Regions from separate parts of the Paenibacillus sp. J31P190 genome, predicted to be linked through region 2. Evidence: predicted binding sites of a transcription regulator. Region 2 holds the regulator's gene; each other region holds the start of a gene.
The links. Region 2 encodes LexA, which represses DNA repair genes until DNA is damaged. Its sites were predicted from a motif close to CGAACATATGTTCG; they were not measured.

Region 1 (5,963 bases), on a different contig from region 2:
GTCTTTTTCAGCTTCGGACCTCAGTTTATGCACTTCGTCCTTTGCTTCCAGAACCGTTTCTTTTTTCAGTGCTTCTGCTTCCTTCTTTGCAGATTCTCTAATCTGTTCAGCGGCTGTTTCAGCACTGGAAATTTTCGCTTCTGCAAGAGATTTACGGATAAAATAACCAATCCCTAAGCATGCAGCTCCAACAATGAGAATGATCGCGATCCAGATGAATGGCATCATCTTGTTCACCTCCTCGTTGGTTTCTCCAAGGTGTTAGCCTGGGATTCCCTTCGGTTTTTTAATCCGATTTTTAATTGTTTGACTAGTCATACATACCCTACTTATTAAGAGCATGGCTTTTAAATGAATGCGCACCGTGCGTTAGAGGCACTATAGTGCTAATAATCCATAATCAACAGTGTAAAAATTGGCGGTTTCTACATCTGTCCCCTCAAAATCAATGAATTAAGTATGATTTTGAATACATTATGAAAATATACACTGTTATTTTATCTTTTGTCGAAGAAGCTTGTCAAGCGAATGTCCCTGAGATGACAGAATAAGTATTTCTAGTACCTAAACAACACTTAATGTCATTAACTAACTTAACATATAATTAATGACATTAACAATCAAAGTGGTCATCTGAGATTTCAAATTCCTCCTCACTCGATTCACTGCTTAATACCGCCAAAACCTTGTTAACAACAGAGCCCGTATAACCTCTCCGCATTAGAAAAGCTCCTGTCTTTCTTTTACGATCCAGTGTCTTGCCTGAGGTTTGCTTCCATTTCGTTTGGCCCAACTTCATTGCCCCTGTATACTCATCTTCGGGATTGATAGTCTCCATAGCATTTTTAACTAATTCTTTATCAATGCCTCTTTGTTGTAGCTCCTGTCGAATGAGATTACGACCTTTTCGTTGCGAAATAATGCGATTATCTGTCCACATTTTCGCAAATTCCTCATCATTGATATAATTTTGCTGGACTAGCTTCTCACATGCCCATGCAATAATAGGCACTTCGAATCCTTTTTCTTTCAGCTTACGTTTTACTTCACTTAATGAATGAGGTCGTCTGCCTATCATGCTTATTGCCTTTATATAGGCCATATTCTGTTCCTCATCAAGTGTTATACTTTCGATTTCTTTGAGATGTATGGTTTCCCCTTTATTTAACCGATGCTTGATTAAAATATCTTCATGAACGGAGAATGCGTATTCTTCATTTAGAAATATATTGTATCGATGCTTCCCACGCTTCTGTTTCTCAACCTTGGTGATGATTAACAAAGGTTGTTGCTCTTCACTATTCAAAACTAACCAACTCCTTCAATGAAGAAAAGCACCTTAACACAAGGTTTAAGGTGCTTTCATGTATGATCATTTAAACTTATTCGAAATCTGGTTCTAACTCATCATCTTCCTCGTCAACATTAAGAGGGATTGCTTTGATTAAATTACTGTTCTCTCGAATCCGTAATTCAATCGTTTCCGAGATACTTTTGTTATCTTTCAAAAACTGCTTCGAATTCTCACGGCCTTGACCAAGACGCTCGCCTTCATACGAATACCAAGCTCCGCTTTTATTAACGATATCCATCTCTGTTCCGATATCAATAATACTGCCTTCGCGTGAAATTCCTTCACCGTACATAATATCCACTTCCGCTTGTTTGAACGGTGGAGCTACTTTATTCTTAACGACTTTAATTCGTGTGCGGTTACCAACCATATCATTACCTTGCTTGATCGTTTCCACACGACGAACATCTAGCCGAACGGATGAATAGAACTTAAGTGCACGGCCACCAGGTGTTGTCTCTGGGTTACCGAACATGACGCCAACTTTTTCACGCAATTGGTTAATGAAAATCGCGATAACCTTGGACTTGTTGATCGCACCAGACAGCTTACGAAGTGCTTGGGACATCAAACGAGCCTGCAGACCCACGTGAGAATCACCCATGTCGCCTTCAATCTCTGCTTTAGGCACTAATGCCGCTACAGAGTCAATAACAATAATATCTACAGCACCACTTCGCACTAGTGCTTCAGCGATCTCAAGTGCTTGTTCACCGGTATCCGGCTGAGAGAGTAGAAGCTCATCTATATTAATACCAAGCTTGCTTGCATAAGAAGGATCCAATGCGTGCTCCGCATCGATAAAAGCTGCTTGTCCACCATTCTTCTGTACTTCTGCGATAGCATGCAGAGCTACCGTAGTTTTACCAGAAGACTCGGGTCCATATACTTCAATAATTCTTCCGCGTGGAAATCCACCTATTCCAAGAGCGATATCAAGCGCAAGAGAGCCGGATGAAATCGTTTCAACTTGCATATGTGTAGATTCTCCAAGCTTCATAATGGAGCCTTTTCCGAACTGTTTCTCAATTTGACGTAAAGCATTATCAAGTGCTGCGCGACGATCTGACAAAACACTCACTTCCTTCTTCTATCATTATAGGTATATGATAACTTGTTTTCAGGTGTTTGCCAAGCATTTTTTCGAACATACATTCGACTTTTTAGCGAACAAACAAAAAACCGCAACAAAGTTATCGCTTTGTTACGGTTCTTCCGTTAACACTTAGTTTCATTATATGCGAACTCTAGCTATCTTTCAACTGTTTCCATAAATGATAGAGTGCGGTTTTGGCCGCTCTATGCTTGATGGACTCCCGATTACCAGATAGCTGCAGAGTAATAACCCTTGTTGCTACGTCTTTTTGAGCAAAACCTATATAAACAAGCCCTACTGGCTTGCCTTCAGACGGACTTGGACCCGCTACACCCGTAACTGATAGTCCAAAGACACTTCCGGTCACAGTAATCAATTGCTCCGCTAAGAGGGTCGCTGTCTCGCTGCTAACAGCACCTGGGGAACCCTCCCCTTCCAGCACATCCATTGGAACGCCGAGCAGCTTATGCTTCAAGGCATTAGAATAACAAATAATCCCTCCCAGAAAAGATTGGGAACTCCCCGGCACTGCAGTAATCAAATCACTTAGCATGCCGCCTGTGCAGCTTTCGGCCACAGCAAGTGTCTGTTTCTTCTCGCCAAGCAATTGCAGCACAATCGTTTCGATGGGAACATCTTGGTCGGCATAGAGATGCTCTCCTAATCGCTTTCTAATCTCTAGTTCAGTCGCTTGAAGATTCCGTTCACCTTCCAAAGGTGTCTGTGCACGTGTTGTTAAGCGAATCGTCACTTCGCTTTCTTTGGCATATGGAGCGATCGTTGGGTCCGTTTGAGCTTGGATAAGATCAAGTAATTGATGCTCCAAATTAGATTCACCGATGCCGGCAAATTTAAGCATTTTGGAATATAGCGGAATCTCATTAGTCATCCGTGCACGCAGCCAAGGGGCCGCATACTTGGCGAACATAGGCTTCATTTCTTTGGGCGGGCCAGGCAGCAGAATGAAATGTGTCCCTTCGTATGTAAATGCATTACCAACTGCAAGTCCTGTTTCGTTATGTAAAGGATCACTTCCCTCTATCATCATCGCTTGTCGTCTATTGCTTTCCACCATATGGATCCCGCGTGACTGGAACATATCCGTGATTATTTTCATAGAGGGCTCATGCAAAATCAATTCACGGCCAACAAACGCAGCAAGCACATCTTTCGTCAAATCATCCTGCGTAGGTCCAAGACCTCCTGTACAAATAACCACGTCAGCCCTTGAAGCGGCTAATTTGAAGCTATCTAGCAACCTCTGTTCATTGTCACCAACGACAGTTTGGAAATACATATCTACGCCAAGCGCAGCACATTCTCTGGAGAGAAATTGAGCATTTGTATTTACAATTTGGCCTAGTAAAAGTTCCGTTCCAACTGCGATTATCTCAGCTTTCATTTCGAATTCCCTCCTTAAAATGAGAAAACCTCTACCCTCGGCCATTCAAAGATGAGTGACCTCATATTGGGATTTTGGTCTCCAACCAAAGATCCCTGATGCGGCGAGACTTTGGTCTACGACCAAAGATCCCTAATGTGGTAGAAAAAACACAATAGGTTGCCCTATTGCGCTTTTTCTGAAAAATCTATGACATGCTTATTTTTTACAAAGTACTCTACACCTGAATACACGGTAATAATTGCTGCTACCCAACTAGCTATAACATCAAAAGGAAAGTGCAGAAACGTAAAAGGAAAATTATTGATAAGTAGTGCAATGATGGCTGTAATCTGAGCTGCCGTCTTCGCTTTTCCCCATTTGCTAGCTGCCATCACGGTGCCTTCCAATAGAGCAATTTGGCGAAGTCCTGTGACAGCCCACTCTCTACTGATAATGACAATGACAATCCAAGCATCTACTTTGCCCATTTCCACTAATGAGACGAGCACAGCCGTAACAAGCAGCTTATCCGCTAAAGGATCAAGCAGCTTGCCCAAGTTAGTTACAAGATTACGTTTTCTGGCAATGTAACCATCTAAACTATCTGTACTCGCTGCAATAATGAAAATTAAAGCAGCAATAATTTGATTATACGTTATGCTAAATTCCTCTATCCGTATATGAGGGAATTTCACCTTAATCAACAGAAAAAACATGATAATAGGTACTAATAAAATCCTCGCCACGGTGATGCGGTTAGCTAGGTTCATGCAATTACCTCCCCAGATAAGTCAAACTCATAAGAGTGGGTAATGCGAACTTTAGCTAGTTCACCTATGTTAAGCTTCGCATTCGACACGAATACTTCTCCATCAATCTCAGGAGCATCAAATTGGGAACGCCCAATATATACATCACTTCTACCATCGTATCTTTCGATCAGCACGTCAATTTCCTGCCCGATGCGGCGTCCGCCACGCAGATTCGAGATTTCACGCTGAATTTCCATAATCGCGTTCGCGCGGTACTCTTTTACATCATCAGGAACTTGGTCCGGTAAACGAGCTGCTGGCGTATCATCTTCCTTGGAATAGGCAAAAACACCAAGACGGTCAAACTGAACATCGCGAACAAATTGTTTCAAGTTCTCAAAATCTTGTTCAGTTTCGCCTGGGAAACCTACGATTAGTGATGTGCGTAGGGCTACATCAGGAATCGCTTCACGAATTTTACGAACCAGTTCACGCGTATCCTTCTGACGGCCAGGTCTGCGCATCCGTTTGAGGATAGAATCTTCACTGTGTTGAAGCGGCATATCGATGTACTTACATACCTTCGGATTAGATGCCATGACAGCAATCAATTCATCACTAAAGAATCCAGGGTATGCATAGTGCAGCCGTACCCATTCGATGCCTTCGACTTCACTCACTTTATTCAGCAAGGTCGGCAGCATGAAACCATCATATAGATCTGTTCCATAATTCGTGGAATCCTGAGCGATTAGACTAATTTCTTTAACACCCTGTGCAGCAAGATTGGCTACTTCCGCAACGATGGACTCCATGCTTCTGCTTTTGAAGCTTCCACGCATAATTGGAATACTGCAGAATGTACAAGCGTTATCACAGCCTTCAGCAATTTTCACATAGGCTGTATATCGTGGAGTAGTCATGAGTCTTGGCAGGTCCGCATCATAATTAAACACCGGATTCCCAACAAGAACCGGTTTCTTTCCGCGAAGCGCTTCATCTACGATATGGTTGATTTTATCGAAATCTCCGGTACCTACGATGCCATCAATCTCTGGCATTTCTTCCATCAACTGCTTTTTGTAGCGTTGCGTAAGACATCCTGAGACGATTAGCGCCTTGAGATTCGCTGTTTGCTTTAGTTCTGCCATATCCAAAATTGTATTAACGGATTCTTCTTTCGCTGCATCAATGAACCCGCAAGTGTTCACGATAATGACAGTAGCATCTTCCTTGTTATCAACAAGCTGAAAACCACGGCCATGAATTAATCCTGACATAATCTCGGAATCGACCAAATTCTTTTCGCATCCGAGAGTAACTACTTTAACCTTTTCTGTCATGAAAGAAACAACCTCCAATAGTCCTAAAAAACAC
Region 2 (5,963 bases):
CCTGAACCAGAATTCTTCTTGTTCAAAACGGATGAAAAAGGCAATCCAACAACGGAACTAAATGACCAAGGCGGTTATTTCGATTTGGCTCCGATGGATTTGGGCGAAAACTGCCGCCGCGATATCGTGTTGACGCTTGAAGAGATGGGCTTTGAAATTGAAGCATCCCACCACGAAGTGGCGCCAGGTCAACATGAAATCGACTTTAAATACGCAGATGCGATTAAAGCGGCTGACCAAATTCAAACCTTCAAGCTCGTCGTCAAAACCGTTGCTAGACAACATGGTTTGCATGCGACCTTTATGCCTAAACCTTTGTTCGGTATGAACGGTTCTGGTATGCACTGTCACCAATCCTTATTCAAAGGTGATGTAAATGCCTTTTATGAAGAGAACGATAAATTAGGTTTAAGTAATGTAGCTAGACATTATATGGCGGGTGTTCTTCGTCATGCACGTTCTTTTGCTGCGATTACAAACCCTACTGTTAACTCTTACAAACGTCTTGTGCCTGGTTATGAAGCGCCTGTATATGTAGCATGGTCCGCAAGTAACCGTAGTCCAATGATCCGTATTCCAGCATCCCGCGGGTTAAGCACTCGAGTTGAAGTACGTAACCCGGATCCGGCTGCTAATCCTTACTTGGCTCTTGCTGTTATGCTTGCTGCCGGACTGGATGGCATTAAGAACAAAATGCAGCTTCCTCCTCCTACTGATCGTAACATCTATGTGATGACTGAAGAGGAAAGAGAGAGCGATGGTATTCCTACTTTACCATTGAACTTGAAACAAGCGTTGGACGAGCTGCTTCGCAATGATGTGATTTGCGATACACTTGGCGAACATGCTCTGGCTCATTTCTATGAACTTAAAGAAATTGAGTGGGATATGTACCGCACACAAGTTCACCAATGGGAAAGAGATCAATATCTGTCCCTTTATTAATCGCCTAGCAAGTTGATATTAAGCAACAATTAGATATGAAAAGCCCGTCAGCCTTCAGGAACGATTCTGAACTGATGGGCTTTTTCACGCGAAGGAGATCATAAGTATGTTGGACAACTTTCAAATTAATTTGGAGAAGTACGCTGAGCTTGTAGTTAAGGTTGGGGTTAACCTCCATAAAGGCCAGGATCTGATGATAGAGTCGCCGATAGAATCCTTAGATTTAACTAGACTTATCGTGAAAAAAGCCTATGAGGAAGGGGCAAATTTTGTCCAAGTGCACTGGCAGGATGATGTGATAACTCGCAGCAGATTTGAATATGCCAATGATGAAGCTTTTGATTATTATCCAGAGTGGTATACGAGTATGTTAGAACGCTTTGTAGAAAATGGTGGAGCTTTACTGAATATCAAAGTACCGGATCCTGATTTGTACGCAGGTATTGATGCAAGCATGATTTCTAGAGCATCCAAATCGATGGCTACGGCTAGAGCAAAGTATCAACACTATGTGAGAACAAGTAAGTTCAGTTGGTGCTTAATCAAAGCGCCTACGGTAGCGTGGGCATCCAAAGTGTATGCCGATTTGCCTGAAGAACAGAGGGTAGATGCGATGTGGGAGGCAATTTTCCGGATAAATCGCGTTTATGAAGAGGATCCGGTAGCTGCTTGGCGAGTTCATATGGATCAATTGAAGCGCGTTCGCAGCGTGTTAAATGAGAAGCAATACGAGGCGCTTCAATATCGAGCGGCAGGTACAGATTTACGTGTCGAATTGCCGGAGGGTCACATTTGGCTTGGCGGTGATGCGGAGAACGCAAGTGGAATACGATTCGTGGCGAATATGCCAACCGAGGAAGTTTTCACGATGCCTAAGCGAACAGGTGTTCATGGGACGGTGTCGAGCACCAAGCCATTAAATGTGAATGGGGCGCTTGTGGATCGGTTTTCGTTCAAATTCGAGGACGGGAAAGTTGTGGATTATCAGGCAGAAGTCGGCTATGAGCATCTAGCAAGGTTGCTGGATATGGATGAGGGCGCACGCTATTTGGGAGAAGTTGCGCTCGTACCTTTTGATTCGCCGATCTCTAATCTTGACCGCATTTTCTACAATACGGGCATCGATGAGAATGCATCCTGCCATCTGGCCTTAGGCAGCTGCTACCCGATCAATTTGCAGGATGGCGTATCTTTATCAAGTGAAGAGCTGAAAGCTCGAGGTGGGAACACCAGTTTGATTCATGTGGATTTCATGATTGGGACGGCTGATCTTGAGATCGATGGTGTTCTTGGTGATGGTACAATTGAGCCTATTTTCCGTCGTGGAAATTGGGCGCTTGCATTTTAGTTGTATTTATCTGATTTGTTAGCTTAATTCCAAAGGTGTGAGTACTCCTGGGTTTATCAAGGGGTTAGATAGCAGATAGCAGATAGCAGATAGCTGATGAAGACCGCAGAAGGAAAAAGGAAGCTAGAAGCTAGAAAATAGAAAATAGAAAATAGAAAATAGAAGTCTCTAGAGACCGCTAATTTGTTCAAAAGTGTGGAAATATTAAGAATAGAAGTCTTTAAAGACTCCTATTCCTTAAAGTTGAATCAAATAGGGCCAAATATTACCGAATAGAAGTCTCAAGAAGCTTCTATTTCCGCAAAATTTGATCATAATGACGTAATAGCAGTCTCTAAAGGCTCTTATCTGAATCCACAGTTCAGCCTTTTTGGCTATGACGGGATTAAAGCCCATTTCATTAACTTTGAAATATCTATACTTGGATCGATTGCCTCACTATCTTTTAAGTTCCTCAATTTGCCCCATTGCTCCATGTAATTTAAGGCTGTTTACATCCAAAAGAACCGAGGGACTATTGTCCTCTCGGTTCTTTATCATTGGCATTGTATGTAGAATAAGGGCTGTAGTGCTATTACATATCCCGGAACAAACCAATGACACGGCCAAGAATCGTAACATGTTTCAAAAGGATTGGCTGCAAAGCCGAGTTCTCCGGTTGAAGACGAATATGATCCTTCTCCTTGTAAAAGCGTTTCACCGTTGCTTCATCATCTTCCGTCATTGCTACAACAATGTCCCCGTTATTAGCGGTTTGCTGCTGCTTTACGATGACATAATCGCCATTATGAATACCGGCTTCGATCATACTGTCACCCATGACGCTAAGCATGAACACATTATTATCTCCTACCATGCTGACAGGAAGAGGGAAGTAGTCTTCGATGTTCTCTGTTGCTGTAATAGGCACACCGGCTGTAACTTTACCAACGAGAGGTACACGAGCTACAGAAACTGCAAAATGCGTTTCCGCACCGTCAAGTCCTAGAATTTCAATAGCACGCGGCTTTGTAGGATCTCGACGAATCATACCTTTCTTCTCAAGACGCTCCAAATGTCCATGAACTGTAGAACTAGAAGCTAGTCCAACTGCCTCGCCGATTTCTCTAACGGAAGGTGGGTACCCCTTATCTTTCACTTCATTCTTAATGAATTCCAATATAGCTTGTTGACGCTGCGAAATCTTACTCAATAGTTATCACTCCAATACTGGGAATCATTACCCAAAGTATAACATAGAACCCGAGTTCGTACAAACATAAGTTCGAGAGAAAGGGTTGACTCAAACATGTGTTCGTGTTATTCTAATACCAGAACAAATGTTTGGGAGATGATTATTCATGTATATGGCTTATACAAACACTAACACAACAAACGCACCTCATAGATCTGCTAGCACATCCAAAGGGATGACATTTCATTCTAGTTATACAAAAGCAATTGTTCGCTTCATTTTATTAGCAGTTATTCTTGGTACTGTGTTTTCATTTGGTGCTATGGTTCAAGCCTATGCAGGGGATGGGGCTGCAACTGCAAAGACCGCAGTTTCCATGACACCTATTAACATCACTCCGAAAGCTGTCGTACAAGATCAAGTCGTTATTCAACGTGGAGACACACTCTGGGATATTGCTTCCACACATAAAAAAAGCGATGAGAACGTTCGTTCCTACACACATAAATTAAAGACAATCAATCATTTATCCACCAGCTCCTTGAAAGAAGGACAGGTTTTATTGCTTCCTTAAATTCACTCTGCTATTTTTAATAGACTCTAAATATGATGAGGCTTGGACACATGTTCCTATGCCTCTTTTTGTTGTCTCTTGACATTCCTTAATAGGGATGGCAAAGTAGTACTCATATTGAATTTTTGACTGGGAGGATCATTATGAGTGACAACATGGAAGAGAATATCGAACGTATTAATGAGCTTGCTCGTAAAGCGAAAACTGTTGGCTTAACAGATGCGGAAATCGATGAACGCAACGAACTCAGAAAGAAATATATTGAAGCATTCCGCGGCAATCTTAAAGTTCAACTTGATTCCATCAAGTTTACGGACGAAGAGTAATCGCTGCTCATATAGATACAACATTCAAAAGGGGAAATGAATGATGACGTTGAAAGCTGTGCTTTTTGATTTAGATGACACGCTTCTGTGGGATGATCGCAGTGTGCAGGAAGCATTCGAAGCGACATGTGCTGAAGCTGCAAAGCACGTTGCGGTGAATCCCGCGGAATTGGAAGCCTCTGTTCGCAAGGAAGCGCGTTCTTTATATGAATCTTTTGAAACCTTTGCGTTTACGAAGATGATTGGGATTAATCCCTTTGAAGGCTTATGGGCTAATTTCACACAAGGTGAGAATGAGAATTTTCGTAAGCTTGAGAAACTAGCGCCAGGATATCGTACGGAGTCTTGGACAAGAGGGCTTGCGGCGTTGGGGATAGAGGATCGTGAGCTCGGGTATAAGCTTGGAGAACTATTTCCAGCAGAACGCCGACGCCGTCCTTACGTATATGAGGAAACGTTTCGAGTATTGGACGCTTTGAAAGGCAGCTATCAATTACTGTTATTAACGAATGGCTCGCCAGATCTGCAAAAGGAAAAATTAGCAGGTGTCCCAAATATCGCACCATACTTTGATCATATTGTGATCTCGGGTGAATTTGGCGTAGGTAAGCCAGCGACATCGATTTTTAACCATGCTCTGGGACTACTTGGGATAGAAGCTGAGGAAGGAATCATGATCGGAGATAAATTGACAACCGATATCCTTGGTTCTAGCAGCGTAGGTATGCGCAATATTTGGATTAATCACCATGGGCTTCAAAGTGGAGATGAGATCGTTCCTGTATATGAGGTTTCCCGTCTTCAAGATATTTTGCCGGTTATTGCTAACGGATAACACAGAATAAATAAAAACCCAACGGCTGCATAGGAGGTTAAGTCCAGCGCTGTTGGGTTTTTGTTTCATATAATAGAATTAGGCTTTGCTAAATTCTGGATCATCAATGTTATAAGCCACCCAGCCATCTTTTTCGATGAAGAGACGAACGGCAACGATTTCACGATTATCCATAAGTGTGAAGAAATGGTTCGTGTTCTCAGGAACTGAGATCACATCGCCTGGTTCAAGTTCAACATCAAAATAGCCAACTTCGCTTTCGGATTTGATAATGAAAATTCCTCGTCCAGAAACGATTGCACGAATTTCATCTTCCGTATGTGTGTGTATTTGTTCGAATTTCTTCAGAAGCTCTTCGATGTTAGGCGTTGAATCGGAAAGCGCGATTACATCCCAAATTTCATAACCGCGTCTAGCAGCCAAATCACGAATTTCTTCTTCATAAGTACTAATAATTTCAGCTTTCTCTTCATCACTTAGAATGAATTTCTCACGTAGTGCTACCGGAAGCTTGTTAGCATCCCAGTGTTCATATACAACATTTTGACTATCCAAGAAGGCTTTGACCTGCTCTTCGCCTTCAATACGTTCATTCGTATTGCGAATTCTAATTTGTGCCAAGCTGCATCCCTCTTTCTGAGTAAATATAATATAGGGATCTTTGACTTACGATCAAAGTCTCTCCTTTGAATTATAGTGGAAATACAGTTAGCTGTCGATGGTTGAACATAAGTATTTCCGATAAAACCTATAGGTAATTG
Region 3 (5,963 bases), on a different contig from region 2:
CCCATTGCTTGATTCGTAAAGTTTTCGTGAATGGAGATGTATGGAAATAAAATATACGGTAAATGAGCCTTACCATAACCAAAGAAAGCAAAAGCAAATTGCAAAAGCACCAATATGAACGCTAGACCTAGTTTGATTTGTTTCCAGAGGAAGTAGACGGCAACTAAAAAGCAGAGAAATGATGCTCCGAACATCCATCCAAGGTTAAGCATGTTGCGGAAATGTTCTGGGTTTTGCTGGTTTATGGCGAAAAAGACAAGCAGACTTGCAAGAATAGTAGGTCCGCTCCAAAAGAGAGCATAGCCTCTTAAAATTTCAAAAGCGGGATAGTCTTTTGCTCTATAGGCATAGAAGGAAAGGAACATGGACGAGATATAAAGGACGCTGACTAGCGATAGCAGTATGACCGACCAAGTATATGGACTCCCAAGTAACTTACTCCAATCTAGTAAAATCATGCCGTTCTGTTCAACGATGATTCCACCCTCAGAAATGGTTAGTACCGTAGAAAGGGTTGCAGGGATGAATAAGCCCGTAGCTCCATAGAGCAGCATGTACCATTTGTTATCCTTGGAACCATAGTTGCTGAAAGCGTAGTAGGCTCCTCTTATGGCTAACAATATGATAGCCACACTGCCTGGCACGAGTAACGCAGTACCATAATAACGTGCTGTTTCAGGGAAGAATCCAACCATACCGACGTAGAAGAAAACTAAGAATACATTGGTAACTTCCCAGACAGGAGACAAATATCTTTCAATGATCTTATGAATGATATGCTTTTTCATCGTAATAACCGAATAGTAACTGAAGAAACCAGCACCAAAATCAATGGATGCCACAATTAAATATCCGTATAAAAAGATCCACAATACCGTTATCCCAATTAGTTCTAGGCTCATTCTTTGGTCCTCCCTCCGAAAATACCAAGTGCAATCAGTTCATCTGCAACATCGTTTTTTCTGAAAAGTTTGGATAACACTTTTACTGCGGTCAATGCTAAAACGATATAAAGTAAACAGAACAGCAGTAACATGGTATCCACGTCTTGTGAAGTTGTAGCGGCATCAGCTACCTTCATATATCCACGCAATATCCATGGTTGTCGGCCAACCTCCGCGTAAAACCATCCACATTGAATGCCTAGCATGGAAAGAGGACCACACCCAACGATAATTGCTAGAAGCCATCTCGGATAAGGTTTACGGGATTTTTTGCGTGCGTACCACATATGACAAATGCCAACGACAATCACAAATATCCCTATAGCAACCATAGCGTCAAAGAAATAATGCACGTACAAAGGAGGACGAAGATCTTTCGGAATATCATTCAGTCCTTTACTTCGGTTCCGGGAGTTCCGCCTGCCAAAATACTTAATGCATACGGAATTTTCAACGCATATTTAACCTCATTATTTTCAGTCAAAATACCACCAAGAACGAGCGGTGCATTCGTAGACGTTTCGAAATGCCACTCGGCTGCGGCAAGTTTTTCGGGCTGAGTATGAGCTAGAAATTTTGCTGATAGATCACCGATCATTGCCGTAGTTATGGCGAATACGAGCCCAGCAGTAACGGTCAGCTTTAAAGCTTTCTTGGCGTATAAAGTGTCCCCTTTTTTCCTGAGAAGGGAGTAGGCCGCTATAGCAGCCAAGATGAATGCGCTGGTCATGTAGGCTGAGGAAAGTACATGTGCAACTTTGGTAGGCATGGATGGATTAAACATAGCTAGAATCGGCTGTACATTCGTAATCAAGCCATCTTTTAGAGTGAAGCCTTGCGGCGTATTCATGAATGCATTCACAGTTGTAATAAAAAATGCTGAGGCAGAGGAGCCAATGACAACAGGCACGAGAAGTAACAGATGATGTTTAGGCTTTAATCGTTCCCATGTATATAAATAAATGCCTAAGAAGATAGCCTCGATGAAAAAGGCAAAGGTTTCAAGAAATAACGGAAGTGCAATCGCTTGCCCAGCAATCTCCATGAACTTCGGCCACAATAGGCTGAGTTGAAGCCCGATGGCAGTACCAGTAACCACGCCAATAGCAACGGTGATAACGAATCCTCGAGCCCACCTTCGTGCTAGCAACGCATAATAGGGATCTTTACGTTTAATGCTGGCTAACTCAGCCAACATAATCATGACCGGAACGCCAACGCCGATGGTAGCGAAAATGATATGAAATGCCAGTGTGGTCTCAGTGAGTAGGCGGCTATAAAATACGGAATCGTAGATAGGCATATGGACTCATCTCCTTTGTTAACTTTCATAAGTTCAAAAAAACTTGCGGATAAAAGAGAGGAACATGACAAAAGCAACAATGAACATCAGGTACATCAATCGTTTTTCATGTTTTCGAGATTGGTTCAAGTGGTATCACCTTCTGATTTCAATTTGATTTGTTATTTATTTCTATCTTACTCGATGTATGTGATTTTTTTCACATAATATGTGAATACGGTTTGAACAAAGTATTACAACTTTATTAACGAGAGGGTGGAGTAGACCGATGCGCGAGTCAAACACTACCTTATCACTTCTGGACATCTGCTATTAATTTCTTTGTGTTATGCCTTATAAGTTCAGTTGATGGATCCACAACTCTCCATTACGGAAGATGTCAACCTCAATAGATTGTTCTTTCAATTGCTTTGTAAAGTATAGTGCCCAGGTTGCTACGTTTAAAGTTATTGACTGTTCTTTAAACTTAAATTCGAATATTTCCTCAAACTTCTTCATTGTATTACTCCTCTCTTCATTTTTTGAAGTAAAAAAACACCGTGTTGAAACCTCTAGGAGGGTATTCAACCGGTGCTTCCGGATAAACAAGATCACTATACACGATAAATGGATGAACACATTATTTGATAATTTATATAATAATTTCCTTAATGTGATTTGTCAATGATCCAGTTAATCGTTGCAGAAATACATTGTAATCAGAATACTTAATTTCCAATTTGAATTCCATAAAATTCACTTGCATAACGAATACGTGTTCGGTATATAATAATTAACACGAATACATGTTCGCGTATGGTGGTGAAAACATGAGTGTTGATCTGAGAGTTGAGAATGAAGAGGATGTTCAAATTATTAAAGAATTCACGTTGTTACCCATTCTACTCGATATGCTAACAAGAGATATGGAGGAACTCAAAGTTAACAAGGACAAAATTGTTTATAATCATGTTCTTTATTATTTGAGAGAGGTTGAGACAGCGATTTATCCTCAATTACAAAGTATTAAGAGTAGTATGAAAAAACGTGATATCAAAGTACTAAACACAACCACGAATGCAGTCGGGATTAACGTTGAATACAAGGTCCGCGGCTACATTCATCATTTCACAATGCTTCGCAGTTTGGTCAAGGCCGAGCTTATGACCACGCTCATGAATATGAGGAGGGCGTTGTGATGAGCGAGAAACGTCAGAGGACGATATTCCTCTCGGACTGCCAGTCGTTCTATGCAAGTGTTGAAAAGGCGACTCATCCGGGTCTCGAAAATCTTCCTGTTGTTGTGGCTGGGGACCCGGCTAGGAGATCAGGTATTATCTTGGCGGCATGCCCAATCGCTAAAAGCTTTGGAGTTAGTACAGCTCAGCGGCTTGGTGAAGCGCTCCAATTGTGTCCAGACGCTATCGTAATGCGCCCACACATGCAACGTTATATAGATGTATCACTTGCCATTACTGACATTTACAAGGAATATACGGACTTGGTAGAGGTATTTTCAATAGATGAACAGTTTTTGGACGTGTCAGGTTCACTTAAACATTTCCATTGTTCACCTGAAGAGTTGGCAATCACGATTCAAAAAAAAGTTGCAGCCTCCATGAACATACGGATTCGCGTAGGTATTGGGCCGACCAAGATACTTGCAAAGCAAGCGACTGATAATTTCGCAAAGATGAACGTAAATGGCATTTTTACACTTGGAAAAGAAGATGTGGAGCGTGAGTTGTGGCCACTAACCGTGGATAAGATGTATGGAGTTGGATCGCGAATGACTCGCCACTTCGTCGCACTCGGCATGACGACAATAGGCCATGTTGCTAGGACACCTCTTGCGACTCTCAAGCAGAAGTTTCGAGCTCGTTTTGGTAAACAGTCAGACATACAGGCTGAGGTAATGTGGCGTACTGCCAACGGATTAGATGACAGTCCAGTCACACCAGGAACGTTTGACGTAATGCCTAAATCAATCGGGCATGGAATGACTTTGCCTCGAGACTATACGACCGCGGAAGAAGTTGATATTGTACTCTTGGAATTAACCGAGGAGGTATGTCGGGATGCACGAGCAAAAGGGTTTACGAGTGGAACTGTTCATGTTTTTTGCATGTGCTCTCCATACGATGCACCGACAGGTTTTAGTCAGCAACGGAAAATGCCGCTGTGTACGAATAATACGCTGAAAGTATATCGATCTGTTCGCGAGATATTTCATCGCAATTGGAATGGTCTACCTGTACGTAAAGTCGGCGTCACGCTCGGATCACTTGCTGATGAAGAGATCACGCAATTGGATTTATTCGAAGATGTTACTAAGGTTCGTGAGCTCGATCGTGTCGTGGATGGTATTAAAGACCGTTTTGGTAGTACGGCACTCATCCGCGCATCAAGTCTGATGAAAGCCGGTCTCGCAGTAGATAGAGCCGGAAAAATTGGAGGGCATTATCGATGAGCAAGAAACTAGAACGGAACGGTTTATGGGAGTCTAGTCGGATGATGCTTCCACAACATAAAGAATCTGCAATAAGAAATCAGAAAGAAATGCAACGCATCCAGCGTCTAGTACTTGATGAGCAGGAAGTGCAAATTATATCAGCCACACTGAGTCAGTCACAGATGTACAAGAAGACGGTTGAACTCACATTATATGGTGAGTATCAGCCACGTATCATAACGGGTATTGTGACACGCAGCAAACACGGCGAATTCCGAGTTGACACTGTTCATCAGTCTAATGGAGTTGAGGAATGGAGTTGGATCAGCTATAAAGATGTGTTGAAGGCAGAGCTGAGTAAAGAGTTTAATTATGATGAAATGATATATCGGTAGAAGCGTTGGGGGAGAATAAACACCATCTAAATGTAATTTTACAATGAGTGGTGGCTACTCCGTAAATGATCCCGATGCAGGATTTCGGAAAGAATTTTACGCGGAAAAGGACCTGTTATTGCCTGCAGGAACGTACTTAATTGCAGCCAACTGCAATTTTTCTCTCACTGAAAAGGTTGTGGACAGCCATTATCACGGTGAAGTTCACACGACAATTGTCGTTGAATAAGGCGATTAAAGCTATCGCATCACAAACGTTGAACTAACGAGGAACGATAGCTTCATAACAAATTCTAGTAGGCTGCCGGTGATAAATTCGGTGGCCTATTCCGCTAACGGGCAGTTATACGCAAATTTTCATTGCTAGGTGACGCGCTCCTTATCTGTCATGATATACTGGCCATATATTGATTTGGAGGTTGTTTCATGGTAGTAGAAGAGCTATTCGAAGGCAGCGGCAGATCACGTAATAAATACTTTCGCATTCACGGGCCAAAGGGATCCATTAAAGTTGCTATTACATATGCATATAAGTATGGTGAGATTGAATATCAAGTCGATAGGTACGATGCAGGGAATGGATGGATAGCAAACGTGCGCGGCTTGCAAGAAGTGATGCGCGACGCTATCGGTTGGACGTTTACCCATCGGGGGAAATGGGCGGAAGAGCTCTATACTAAAGAGGGAAATCCTCCCCCAAAAGTGACTATTGAAAAAGACGAACACGGGAAAACGGTAACGTTCGATGGTCCCACCGATCGGATAACGTTTTCTAAACGGACTACTCGAGCAGAGCAACAGCAACTCCGAGATCTCCTGTTTAGGGAAAAGGAGAGCGTCGCCTGCGCGATCTGCGCTCGATCCTTTCCCCCTGAGATGATGATCACCGC

Region 1: recA (recombinase RecA) is a predicted target of LexA. The motif match lies at 2,499-2,512, and genes of this name have one in related genera.
Region 3: AC58U0_RS35980 (YhjD family protein) is a predicted target of LexA. The motif match lies at 3,026-3,039, and genes of this name have one in related genera.

The regions. Positions count from the first base shown of each region.
Region 1 covers NZ_JCAUAS010000006.1:67,623-73,585, forward strand. Annotated here, with positions in the region: gene rny (ribonuclease Y) at 1-228, opposite strand, end outside; gene AC58U0_RS13745 (regulatory protein RecX) at 614-1,306, opposite strand; gene recA (recombinase RecA) at 1,383-2,426, opposite strand; gene AC58U0_RS13755 (competence/damage-inducible protein A) at 2,602-3,852, opposite strand; gene pgsA (CDP-diacylglycerol--glycerol-3-phosphate 3-phosphatidyltransferase) at 4,017-4,604, opposite strand; gene rimO (30S ribosomal protein S12 methylthiotransferase RimO) at 4,601-5,929, opposite strand.
Region 2 covers NZ_JCAUAS010000002.1:247,843-253,805, reverse strand. Annotated here, with positions in the region: gene glnA (type I glutamate--ammonia ligase) at 1-945, shown strand, start outside; gene AC58U0_RS04770 (aminopeptidase) at 1,055-2,293, shown strand; gene lexA (transcriptional repressor LexA) at 2,868-3,485, opposite strand; gene AC58U0_RS04760 (LysM peptidoglycan-binding domain-containing protein) at 3,634-4,041, shown strand; gene AC58U0_RS04755 (DUF896 domain-containing protein) at 4,185-4,367, shown strand; gene AC58U0_RS04750 (HAD family hydrolase) at 4,411-5,202, shown strand; gene AC58U0_RS04745 (1,2-dihydroxy-3-keto-5-methylthiopentene dioxygenase) at 5,281-5,823, opposite strand.
Region 3 covers NZ_JCAUAS010000047.1:8,940-14,902, forward strand. Annotated here, with positions in the region: gene AC58U0_RS35970 (cytochrome d ubiquinol oxidase subunit II) at 1-902, opposite strand, end outside; partial or broken gene AC58U0_RS35975 (cytochrome ubiquinol oxidase subunit I) at 899-2,247, opposite strand; gene AC58U0_RS35980 (YhjD family protein) at 3,057-3,425, shown strand; gene AC58U0_RS35985 (DNA polymerase IV) at 3,425-4,696, shown strand; gene AC58U0_RS35990 (YolD-like family protein) at 4,693-5,073, shown strand; gene AC58U0_RS35995 (hypothetical protein) at 5,500-5,963, shown strand, end outside.